DNA from 3 places in the Streptomyces sp. NPDC048751 genome. Region 2 is predicted to be linked to each of the others. Evidence: riboswitches for the same ligand, from Rfam matches in the RefSeq annotation. Region 2 holds a riboswitch; each other region holds the start of a gene.
The links. A riboswitch is a leader RNA that binds a small molecule or an ion and turns the genes downstream of it on or off. The one in region 2 is predicted to bind cyclic di-AMP.

Region 1: another riboswitch for cyclic di-AMP. It lies ahead of ACGFNV_RS02890 (peptidoglycan DD-metalloendopeptidase family protein); the one in region 2 lies ahead of ACGFNV_RS17850 (M23 family metallopeptidase).
Region 3: another riboswitch for cyclic di-AMP. It lies ahead of ACGFNV_RS12090 (transglycosylase family protein); the one in region 2 lies ahead of ACGFNV_RS17850 (M23 family metallopeptidase).

What each region holds. Positions count from the first base shown of each region.
Region 1 is NZ_JBICUX010000001.1:643,292-646,403, reverse strand. It holds gene ACGFNV_RS02900 (SGNH/GDSL hydrolase family protein) at 1-145, opposite strand, end outside; gene ACGFNV_RS02895 (DUF6250 domain-containing protein) at 256-978, opposite strand; gene ACGFNV_RS02890 (peptidoglycan DD-metalloendopeptidase family protein) at 1,221-2,114, opposite strand; cyclic di-AMP (ydaO/yuaA leader) riboswitch at 2,119-2,280, opposite strand; gene ACGFNV_RS02885 (alpha-galactosidase) at 2,588-3,112, opposite strand, start outside.
Region 2 is NZ_JBICUX010000005.1:116,065-119,176, reverse strand. It holds gene ACGFNV_RS17855 (GntR family transcriptional regulator) at 31-723, opposite strand; gene ACGFNV_RS17850 (M23 family metallopeptidase) at 912-1,685, opposite strand; cyclic di-AMP (ydaO/yuaA leader) riboswitch at 1,700-1,866, opposite strand; gene ACGFNV_RS17845 (M16 family metallopeptidase) at 2,069-3,112, opposite strand, start outside.
Region 3 is NZ_JBICUX010000003.1:104,174-107,285, reverse strand. It holds gene ACGFNV_RS12095 (transglycosylase family protein) at 1-904, shown strand, start outside; cyclic di-AMP (ydaO/yuaA leader) riboswitch at 1,099-1,267, shown strand; gene ACGFNV_RS12090 (transglycosylase family protein) at 1,271-1,996, shown strand; gene eno (phosphopyruvate hydratase) at 2,265-3,112, shown strand, end outside.

The DNA of each region.
Region 1 (3,112 bases), on a different contig from region 2:
TGGTGTACTCGAAGTCGCCCTCGGGCCGCCGGTCCGCGAGCAACACCGCGAACCGGTCGGCCCAGCCGACGAACGCCCCGTCGGGGCCGGGGTCGCCGACGCCCTCGGTGAAGCTGTCCCCCACCGCCACGTACGACCCGATCACTGATCTGCTGTCATTCTTCGAATCGTCTGCCACAGCAGTTCATGATTCACCCCCGAATGTGACCTACGCGACCGTAGGCAGGGGTTGACGGGCGGTGAGATAAGCCACTCCTAAAGAGTTTGCCAATCCGGGAATAGGGACCACACCCGGAAACCGCTGATGCGGAAGTGGCTCCACGTCGTGCGGAACGCGAAGTGGCCGCCGGTGTACGGCTCCGGGTCGGTGTGGTCGAAGACCAGCCGCCCGTTGTTCCACCAGCGGACCGTGGAACCGTCGGACACGACGCGGACGCGGTTCGGCTCGTTCGCGACGAGCAGCGGCTCGGTGTAGTCGTAGAGCAGCGGGCGCACCCCGGCCTGGCCGACGTAACGGCGCAGTCGGGTGGTGGTGTTGGTGTTGGCGCCGTAGCCGACGTAGTACGTCTTGAGGTAGTCGTACTCGGCGAGCGCGCCGCCGCGCCGGGTGGCGAAGAGGTCGTCGGGAGAGCGGACGTCGACGGCGTTCCAGAAGTTGTTGAGGTCCGAGACACGGTCGTTGACGCCCCCGGCGGAGACGGGCGTGGCGGTGTACTCGATGGCGTACGGGCCCGCGAGCGGTTTCCTGAACCAGATCGTCGCCCCGGCGGGTACGTCGACCTCCAGGGTTCCTCGGGCGGCGGTGACGGTGCCGCCCTGCTCGAGTTCGACGGCCCACTGACGCAGGCCGTGGCGGAAGTCGTCGTGGGCGATGAGGCGGCGGTGGCGGGGCGTGGCGCCGGCGGTGGTCGCGGGGGCGAGGGCGGCCAGGGCGGCGCCGGCGGCCAGGGCACCGAAGGCTCTGCGCGTGCTCGTCACGGGGTAACAGCTCCTCAGCGGGGCGGGACTACGGATGGAAAGCGCTTGCCGTCTGACGGGGATCACCTTCCCCCGACGCCGCCCCCGCTGTCGACTCCTCTGACGCCCCCGCCACAGGACCGCAACGCGGCGATCGTTCACGACTGTGACTGGCTTTACCGTGCCCGGACATACCGAAGGCCGGACCCGGGGATCGGGGTCCGGCCTTCGGCAGCGTGTCAGGCAGGGGGTGGCGTGGTCCGTCAGCCGACGGTGACGCCGTGCGCGCGGAGGTAGGCGACCGGGTCCACGTCCGAGCCGTAGTCCGGGGTGGTCCGGATCTCGAAGTGCAGGTGCGGTCCGGTCACGTTGCCGGTCGCGCCGGAGAGGCCTATCTGCTGGCCCTCGGTGACGGTCTGGCCCGCGGACACGGCGATCGAGGACAGGTGGGCGTACTGGGCGTAGTAGCCGTCGTTCAGCTTGATGACGACCTGGTTGCCGTACGCACCGCCCCAGCCCGCGGAGACGACCGTGCCCGCGGCCACGGCCTTGAGGGGCGTGCCGGTCGGGACGACGAAGTCGACACCGGTGTGGTAGCCGCTGGACCACATGCTGCCGGCCATGTGGTACGGGGTGCCGATGGTGGCGCCGGCCACGGGGAGGGTGTAACCGCTGCCGGTGGAGGCGCTGTCGGCCTGGGTGGCCGTGGTGGCCTTGGCGGCGGAGGACTTCGAGGACGTGGAGGTCTTCGAGGGCTTCGAGGAGGTCGGTGTGCCGGTGCTCGTTGCGGCCTTCTTGCCCAGGGAGAGCTTCAGGCCGGGGTGAATGAGCGACGGGTCGGAGCCGATGGCCTCGCGGTTGTCGGCGTAGAGCTTCTTCCAGCCGCCCTGGACGTGCTGCTCCGTGGCGATCTTCGAGAGGTAGTCGCCGGACTTCACCGTGTAGGTCCGCGTGCCGGCAGGGCCGGAGGTGGTCTTCTTCTCCGCCACCGGGGCGGACTGGACGGCCTTTTCCGGAACGGACTGGGAAGGAGTGGCATGGGCGCCGGTGGCCCCGAGAAGGGGAAGTGCGAGTGCGACGCCACCGGTTCCGGCGACGGCTATGGAGCGGGTGAAACGTTGAGTCTTCGGACGGCGGTGCTTACCCTTCGCGGGCATGGCGAATTCCTCTCCGGCGCCTGCGAGGTGAGCTGTCGGGTGCGAGCTGGAGATGCCCGGCCGCGCCGAGGCGCGACTTAACCCCAAGCCGTTCCGGGAACCGGAACAGGCGGTCTTACCTGTGGGTCCCCCGCTCCTGCCGTACACGGGTCAGTGGGGTGCGGTTCTCCGGGCGGCGGCAGGATTGGGCGTCCGTCCGGATTGGTGGATGAACGTAAGCGACCAGGACTCAAACGGACAAGCGGAGGGTTGCGCGGGAATGCGTTTCTCGTGATCGGCGCGAGAATCCCCGGTGACACTCCGTGCAGTACACAGGCATCGGTTTTCGTGAAAGTCCTTGAAAACCATCGGAATTACGTGGACATGACGAGCGACGCACCGTCACGGATATGACGCTAATCACGTGACGCCGCTCCAGACCCTTTTCTTTTAAAGCGAGTTCGGATCAAAATCCGCAAACTCGGACAGAACTCTCAGATGCGGCGCAGCCGGAGAACTGCCGCATCCAGGTCGCCCCGCAGCCCAGTACGCAATCCGTGGTGCGACAACACCGCCCCTCGGTGGATTTCGCCGGTTTCGAGGCATTCGTACGACGCTGCCGGGTCGAGCCCGCGCAGCCTCAGCGCCGGTACGGGCTCGCCGTGGTGCTGCGCCTGGAGCCAGGCCAGGACCACGGACTCGTCCCCGCGGACGTACTGCACGGCGCTGAGTCCGCCCCGCGGAGGCCGCAGCCGGTGGAGGTCGCCGTGCTGCACCAGCGGGCGGATCTTCTTGTACAGCTCCACCCACTCCCGGGCCTCCGCGAGCTCCTCCTCGGTCCACTGGGCGAGGTCGCCGCCGACCCCGAGGACGCCCGCCATGGCGCTGACGAACCTGAAGCGCAGGGAGCTGACCCGGCCGTTGAGCTGGGTGTTGGGACTGTCGGTGACCCAGGCGGCCATGACCCGCGCGGGGTGGATCTGGCTGAAGCCGTGCTGGATGGCGAGCCGGTCGAGGGG
Region 2 (3,112 bases):
AATATCTCCCCTTTGTATACGGCCCCCGTGTTAATGCCGCTGGCCCGACATGTTTACGGGAGGTTGCGAAGTCCTCACACGCTCCGGTCGCTCCCCGCCGGAAAAGCGCATCCGGTGCGCGGCGGTCGTGCGCTCGGCGTGCAGCGCCGTGATCGTCCGCGCACGCTCGCCGTCGCCGCGGGCCACCGCGTCCACGATCGCGCCGTGCTCCGCCCAGGACTCCACCGGGTCGGCCGGGGCGTCCACCGCGTACATCCAGGCGATCTTGTGACGCAGCTGGGTCAGCGTGGAGGTCATCGCATGGCTGCCGGAGGCCTGGGCGAGCGTCTCGTGGAACCAGCTCCCCAAGGAGCGCAGATCCTCGCTGCTGCCCCGCCTGGCCCGCTCCTGGCCGATCCTGACGAGCCCGCGCAACACCTTCAGATGGGCCTCGGAGCGCCGTTGGGCGGCCCGGGAGGCGCCGAGCGGCTCCAGGAGCATGCGCATCTCCAGCAGGTCGGCGGCCTCCTGCTCGGTGGGTTCGGCCACGCACGCGCCCGCGTGCCGCCGGGTCACCACGAAGCCCTCGGCCTCCAGCGTGCGCAGGGCTTCCCGCACGGGGACGCGCGAGACGCCGTAGCGGCGCGCGAGGAGTTCCTCGGTGAGCCGGCTGCCGCGCTCGTAGACACCCGCGACGATGTCGTCCCGGATGGCCGTGCATACCGAATGCGCCGGAATACGCATGACCGACCTCCGCCTTAATCCCCGTGAAACGTCGACGATGGACGTGTGGTCAGTGACTCTATGGCAATGAGCCGGAATTTCCGATGGCGGTCCGGAATCCATGGATATTTTTTGGACAGCGGGGCCCGTGAAAGCGCGAAAGCCCCGGCTCGGGGAGCCGGGGCCGCGGTATGTCCTGCGAGGTGTCGTCAGACGTTCACGCCGTGCTGGCGGAGGTAGGCGACCGGATCGATGTCCGAGCCGTACTCCGGAGTCGTACGGGCCTCGAAGTGCAGGTGCGGACCGGTCGTGTTCCCGGTCGCGCCGGAGAGGCCGATCTGCTGGCCCGGGGTGACCTGCTGGCCCACCGAGACACCGATGGACGACAGATGGCCGTACTGCGTGTACGTGCCGTCACTCATCTTGATCACGATCTGGTTGCCATAGGCGCCGCCCCAGCCCGTCTGCACGACGGTGCCGGAGCCGACCGCGTGCACCGTGGTGCCGCTCGCGGCGTGGAAGTCGACGCCGGTGTGGCTGCCGGACGACCACAGAGAGCCGCCGGACTTGTAGCCGGTGGAGATGTAGGAGCCGGAGATCGGCGCCACGAAGGCGTTGAGGCGCTTGCGCTCGGCGGCGCGCACGGCGCGGGCCTTGGCCGCGCGGGCCTGCTCGGCCTCCTCGCGCGCCTTCTTGGCCTCCGCGGCTGCCTTCTTGCGCGCGGCCTCCTCGGCCGCCTTCAGCTGGGCGGCCTCCTTCTGGGCGGCGGCCTGGGCGTCGACCCGGTCGGCGACCGAGTGGCCGACGGTGACGACGGGCATGAGGCCGGTCTGCTCGACGGCGGTGTCGGCGGCGAGCGCCGGTGCGCTCAGGGTGCCGATGACGCCGGTGGTGGTGAGCGCGGCGACGCCCGCGGCGCGGGCGGTGGTGCGCTTTATGCGGCTGGGACGACGGTGCTTCCCGGTGGCGCAGGTGAACGCCATGAAGATGAGCGGTCCTTTCCTTCCTTCTCGCCTACCGGGTTAGCTGACGGGTTCGGAGCAGGAAGGTCTCCTACGGGCCCCCTCGCGACACGCGCGGGCGTCCGATTCACCCCAGGGACTGCCTAGTTGGGTCCCCGGCTCCCCTGGCTCGCGCCGTACGGGGACTCGGCGATGACTGTCCGGTGCCGCGGTTGCGGCGCACTGCCCGACGAACAGCCCGGACGACGCTAAGCGGGACCACTTTCAATCCTCAAACGGATCACGGCTTTTGTAGCGCATCCCACAGGCCAGACAGGCAACCTTTCCCTCAATTCGGACATCAGGGGCCCCTGGAGACCTTTTCGTCTCCAGGGGCCCCTCCGTGTGCCGCTGCTCGTGTGCCGCTACTCGGCGGACACCACCGTGACGGTGCCGATACCGAGGGCCTCGACGGGCTCCTTGATCTGCGCGGCGTCACCGACGAGGACGGTGACCAGGCGGTCCACCGGGAAGGCGCTCACGGCGGCCGCGGTGGCCTCCACGGTGCCGGTCGCGGCCAACTGCTGGTACAGCGTCGCCTGGTAGTCGTCCGGCAGGTGCTGCTCGACCTGGTCTGCCAGCGTGCTGGCGACAGCCGCGGCGGTCTCGTACTTCAGCGGCGCCACCCCGACGAGGTTCTGCACGGCGACATCGCGCTCGGCGTCGGTGAGACCCTCCGCCGCGAGCGTGCGCAGTACCGTCCAGAGGTCCTGCAGGGCGGGGCCGGTGTTCGGGGTGTCGACGGAACCGCTGATGGCGAGCATCGCGGCGCCCGAGCCGTCGGGGGCCGAGCGCAGCACCTGCCCGAACGCCCGCACACCGTAGGTGTAGCCCTTCTCCTCGCGCAGCACGCGGTCCAGACGGGAGGTGAGGGTGCCGCCGAGGCAGTAGGTGCCGAGCACCTGCGCGGGCCACACGCGCGCGTGCCGGTCGGGGCCGATGCGCCCGATGAGCAGCTGCGTCTGGACGGCGCCGGGGCGGTCCACGATGACGACACGGCCGGTGTCGTCGGCCGTCACCGCCGGCACGGGCCGCGGCTGGGCCGAGGAGCCCGTCCAGGCGCCCAGGGTGTCGCCGAGGAGCGCGTCCAGGTCGACGCCGGTGAGGTCGCCGACGACCACGGCGGTGGCCGTGGCGGGACGGACGTGCTTCTCGTAGAAGGCGCGTACGGCCGCGGAGTCGATGTTCTGGACCGTGTCCTCGGTGCCCTGGCGCGGGCGGGACATGCGCGCGGTGGCCGGGAAGAGCTCCTTGGAGAGCTCCTTGGCGGCACGGCGGGAGGGGTTGGCCAGCTCGTGCGGGATCTCGTCGAGGCGGTTGCGGACGAGCCGTTCGACCTCGCTGTCCGCGAACGCGGGCGCCCTGAGGGCGTCGGCGAGCAGCCCGAGGGCCTTCTCCAGGCGCGAGGC
Region 3 (3,112 bases), on a different contig from region 2:
GGTGGCCGACTGCGAGACCGGCGGAGCGTGGAGCGCCGACACAGGCAACGGATTCTACGGCGGCCTGCATCTGACCCAGGAGCGCTGGGAGAAGTACGGCGGCCTCGACTTCGCCACCAGCGCCGACAAGGCCAGCCGTTCCCAGCAGATAGCCGTCGCCGAGAAGATCCTCGCCGACATCGGCCCCGGCGCCTGGCCCACCTGTGGACTGCTCACCGGGCTCGGGAAGGACTCGGGTTCGTCGGACGTCGACACGGGCACGGCCGACGAGGTTCCCTCCCGGGGCCTGGACAATTCATCCGGCTCGACCGGATCGTCAGGATCATCCGGGTCGTCCGACTCGTCGGATTCCGCTGAGTCCTCCTCCGGTTCCTCCGGGACGTCCGACGGGCCCTCGGACACCGCCGGCACCCCCGACGACTCCACTGCGGGTTCCTCCGGGAAACCGTCCCCTTCCTCTTCTTCGTCCTCTTCTTCCGCCGAGTCGGACAGTTCCGCAAAGTCCGATTCCTCCACCGACTCCGGCGCGAAGGTCTCGCAAAGTCCCGAGAGCTCGCCGACGGAGGGCCGGGCAACCGGCAAGTCGGATGAATCGGACAAGGTGCAGCAAAGCGCCGGTTCCTGGAGTCTCGTCGACACCGGCTCCATCGGTGGCGGCACGGGTCGGCACCGCGGCGGCAGCGCCGACGAGAGTGTCGACAAGGGCGCGGACGCCGGTGCGAAGGTGGCCTCCACTGGCCGTCACGCCTACACCGTCCGTCCCGGTGACACCCTGGCGTCCATCGCCGACTCCCTTGGCCTCGACGGTGGATGGTCCGCGCTCTATGCCGAGAACAAGCAGGCGATCGGTGCCGACCCGAACAACATCTCCGCCGGTCAGACCCTTCGAGTCGGGGCTGAATAGGGCGAAAAGCGGCGGGAGTTCACGCCCCACTTCGCGCTGAATGTCCAATTTGGCGAAAGTGTGGGATGAGTCTCAGAAGCCCTGATCGTCTTTGAAATTCCTCGGATGGCGTGTCTACGGTCGTGACCGCTCGCCAACACGAGCCCCGGCTGCCGCAACGCCGAATCCTGCCAGCGGCCGTACGGGAACAGTCGTCGCGTCAAGCGCCGTAGGCAGGAGCGGGGGACCCAAGGTAAGTGCCGGGCCCGGACGTTGAGACCGGATCCGGCTTGGGGTGAAGCCGCGCCTCGTGAGAGGTGCGGCCGGGCAACTCAACCGGCCCGAACCCGACAGCTCACCTCGCAGGCGTCGGTGAGGGGATCAACCATGCTGTTTTCCGGCAAGGGCAAGCACCGTCGTCCGTCCAAGGCCACCCGGGCCATCGCCATCGCCGGTGTGACCGGCGCCGCCGTCGCCGCCCCGCTGATGGCGGCCGGCAACGCCTCCGCCGCCACCACCTCCGAGTGGGACGCGGTCGCCCAGTGCGAGTCGGGCGGCAACTGGTCCATCAACACCGGCAACGGCTACTACGGTGGCCTGCAGTTCTCCGCCTCCACGTGGGCCGCGTACGGCGGCACGCAGTACGCCTCCCAGGCCAACCAGGCCAGCAAGGCTCAGCAGATCGCCGTCGCCGAGAAGGTCCTCGCCTCCCAGGGCAAGGGTGCCTGGCCGGTCTGCGGCAAGGGCCTGTCGGGTGCCTCCTCCAGCAGCACCGACACCTCCTCCGGCAGCGGCTCCTCCTCCAGCGGTTCCAGCAGCTCCTCGAACAACAGCAGCTCCTCGAACGACAGCGGCACCAGCACTCGCTCGACCGAGCAGCAGGCCTCCCGCTCCTCCGAGCGTCCCGCCGCCAAGAAGACCGTCACCACGCCGACCGGCAAGAAGGTCAAGAAGGGCGACGGCGAGTACAAGGTCGTCGCGGGTGACACCCTCAGCAAGATCGCCGCGAAGCAGAAGGTCGCGGGCGGCTGGGAGAAGCTGTTCGAGCTGAACAAGGACATCGTCGAGGACGCCAACCTCATCTACCCGGGCCAGCAGCTTCACCTGAAGTAAGCCGGGCCCACCGCCTTCCCGCCGGAGCGGGACGCGGGCTCCCCGCTCCGGTGCGTCTTCCCCCGTACGCACCGGAGCGGGGTTTTTTTTTGCCCGCCCTTCGCCCGCAATCCCCGCCCGCTCTTTGTTCCGTCCAGGAACAATGTGTACCGTCAGCCTGTCCACGGGGCGGTCGGTCGGATGCCGATGCCACGGGGGCGGTTAGGCTCTAGTCGCAAGGCCCACGGGCCCCGCACTTCCAGCGTCACATCCCAAGAAGGAGATGCTCGTGCCGTCCATCGACGTCGTCGTAGCCCGGGAAATCCTGGACTCCCGAGGCAACCCCACGGTCGAGGTCGAGGTCGGCCTCGACGACGGCAGCACGGGTCGTGCCGCCGTTCCGTCCGGCGCCTCCACGGGCGCCTTCGAGGCCATCGAGCTCCGCGACGGTGACCCGGGCCGCTACCACGGCAAGGGTGTCGAGAAGGCCGTCCTCGCCGTCATCGAGCAGATCGGCCCCGAGCTGGTCGGCTACGACGCCACCGAGCAGCGCCTGATCGACCAGGCGATGTTCGACCTGGACGCCACCGACAACAAGGGCTCCCTCGGCGCCAACGCCATCCTCGGCGTCTCGCTCGCCGTCGCCCACGCCGCCTCCGAGGCCAGCGACCTCCCCCTCTTCCGCTACCTGGGCGGCCCGAACGCGCACCTGCTGCCGGTGCCGATGATGAACATCCTGAACGGCGGCTCGCACGCCGACTCCAACGTGGACATCCAGGAGTTCATGATCGCCCCGATCGGCGCGGAGTCCTTCTCCGAGGCGCTGCGCTGGGGCACCGAGGTCTACCACACCCTCAAGAAGGTCCTGAAGAGCAAGGGCCTGGCCACCGGCCTCGGCGACGAGGGCGGCTTCGCCCCGAACCTCGGCTCCAACCGTGAGGCCCTCGACCTCATCCTCGAGGCGATCAAGGAGGCCGGCTACACCCCCGGCGAGCAGATCGCCCTGGCGCTCGACGTCGCCGCGTCCGAGTTCTACAAGGACGGCTCCTACGTCTTCGAGGGCAAGGAGCGCTCCGCCGCCGAGATGACCGAGTACTACGCCGAGCTCGTCGCGGCGTACCCGCTCGTCTCCATCGA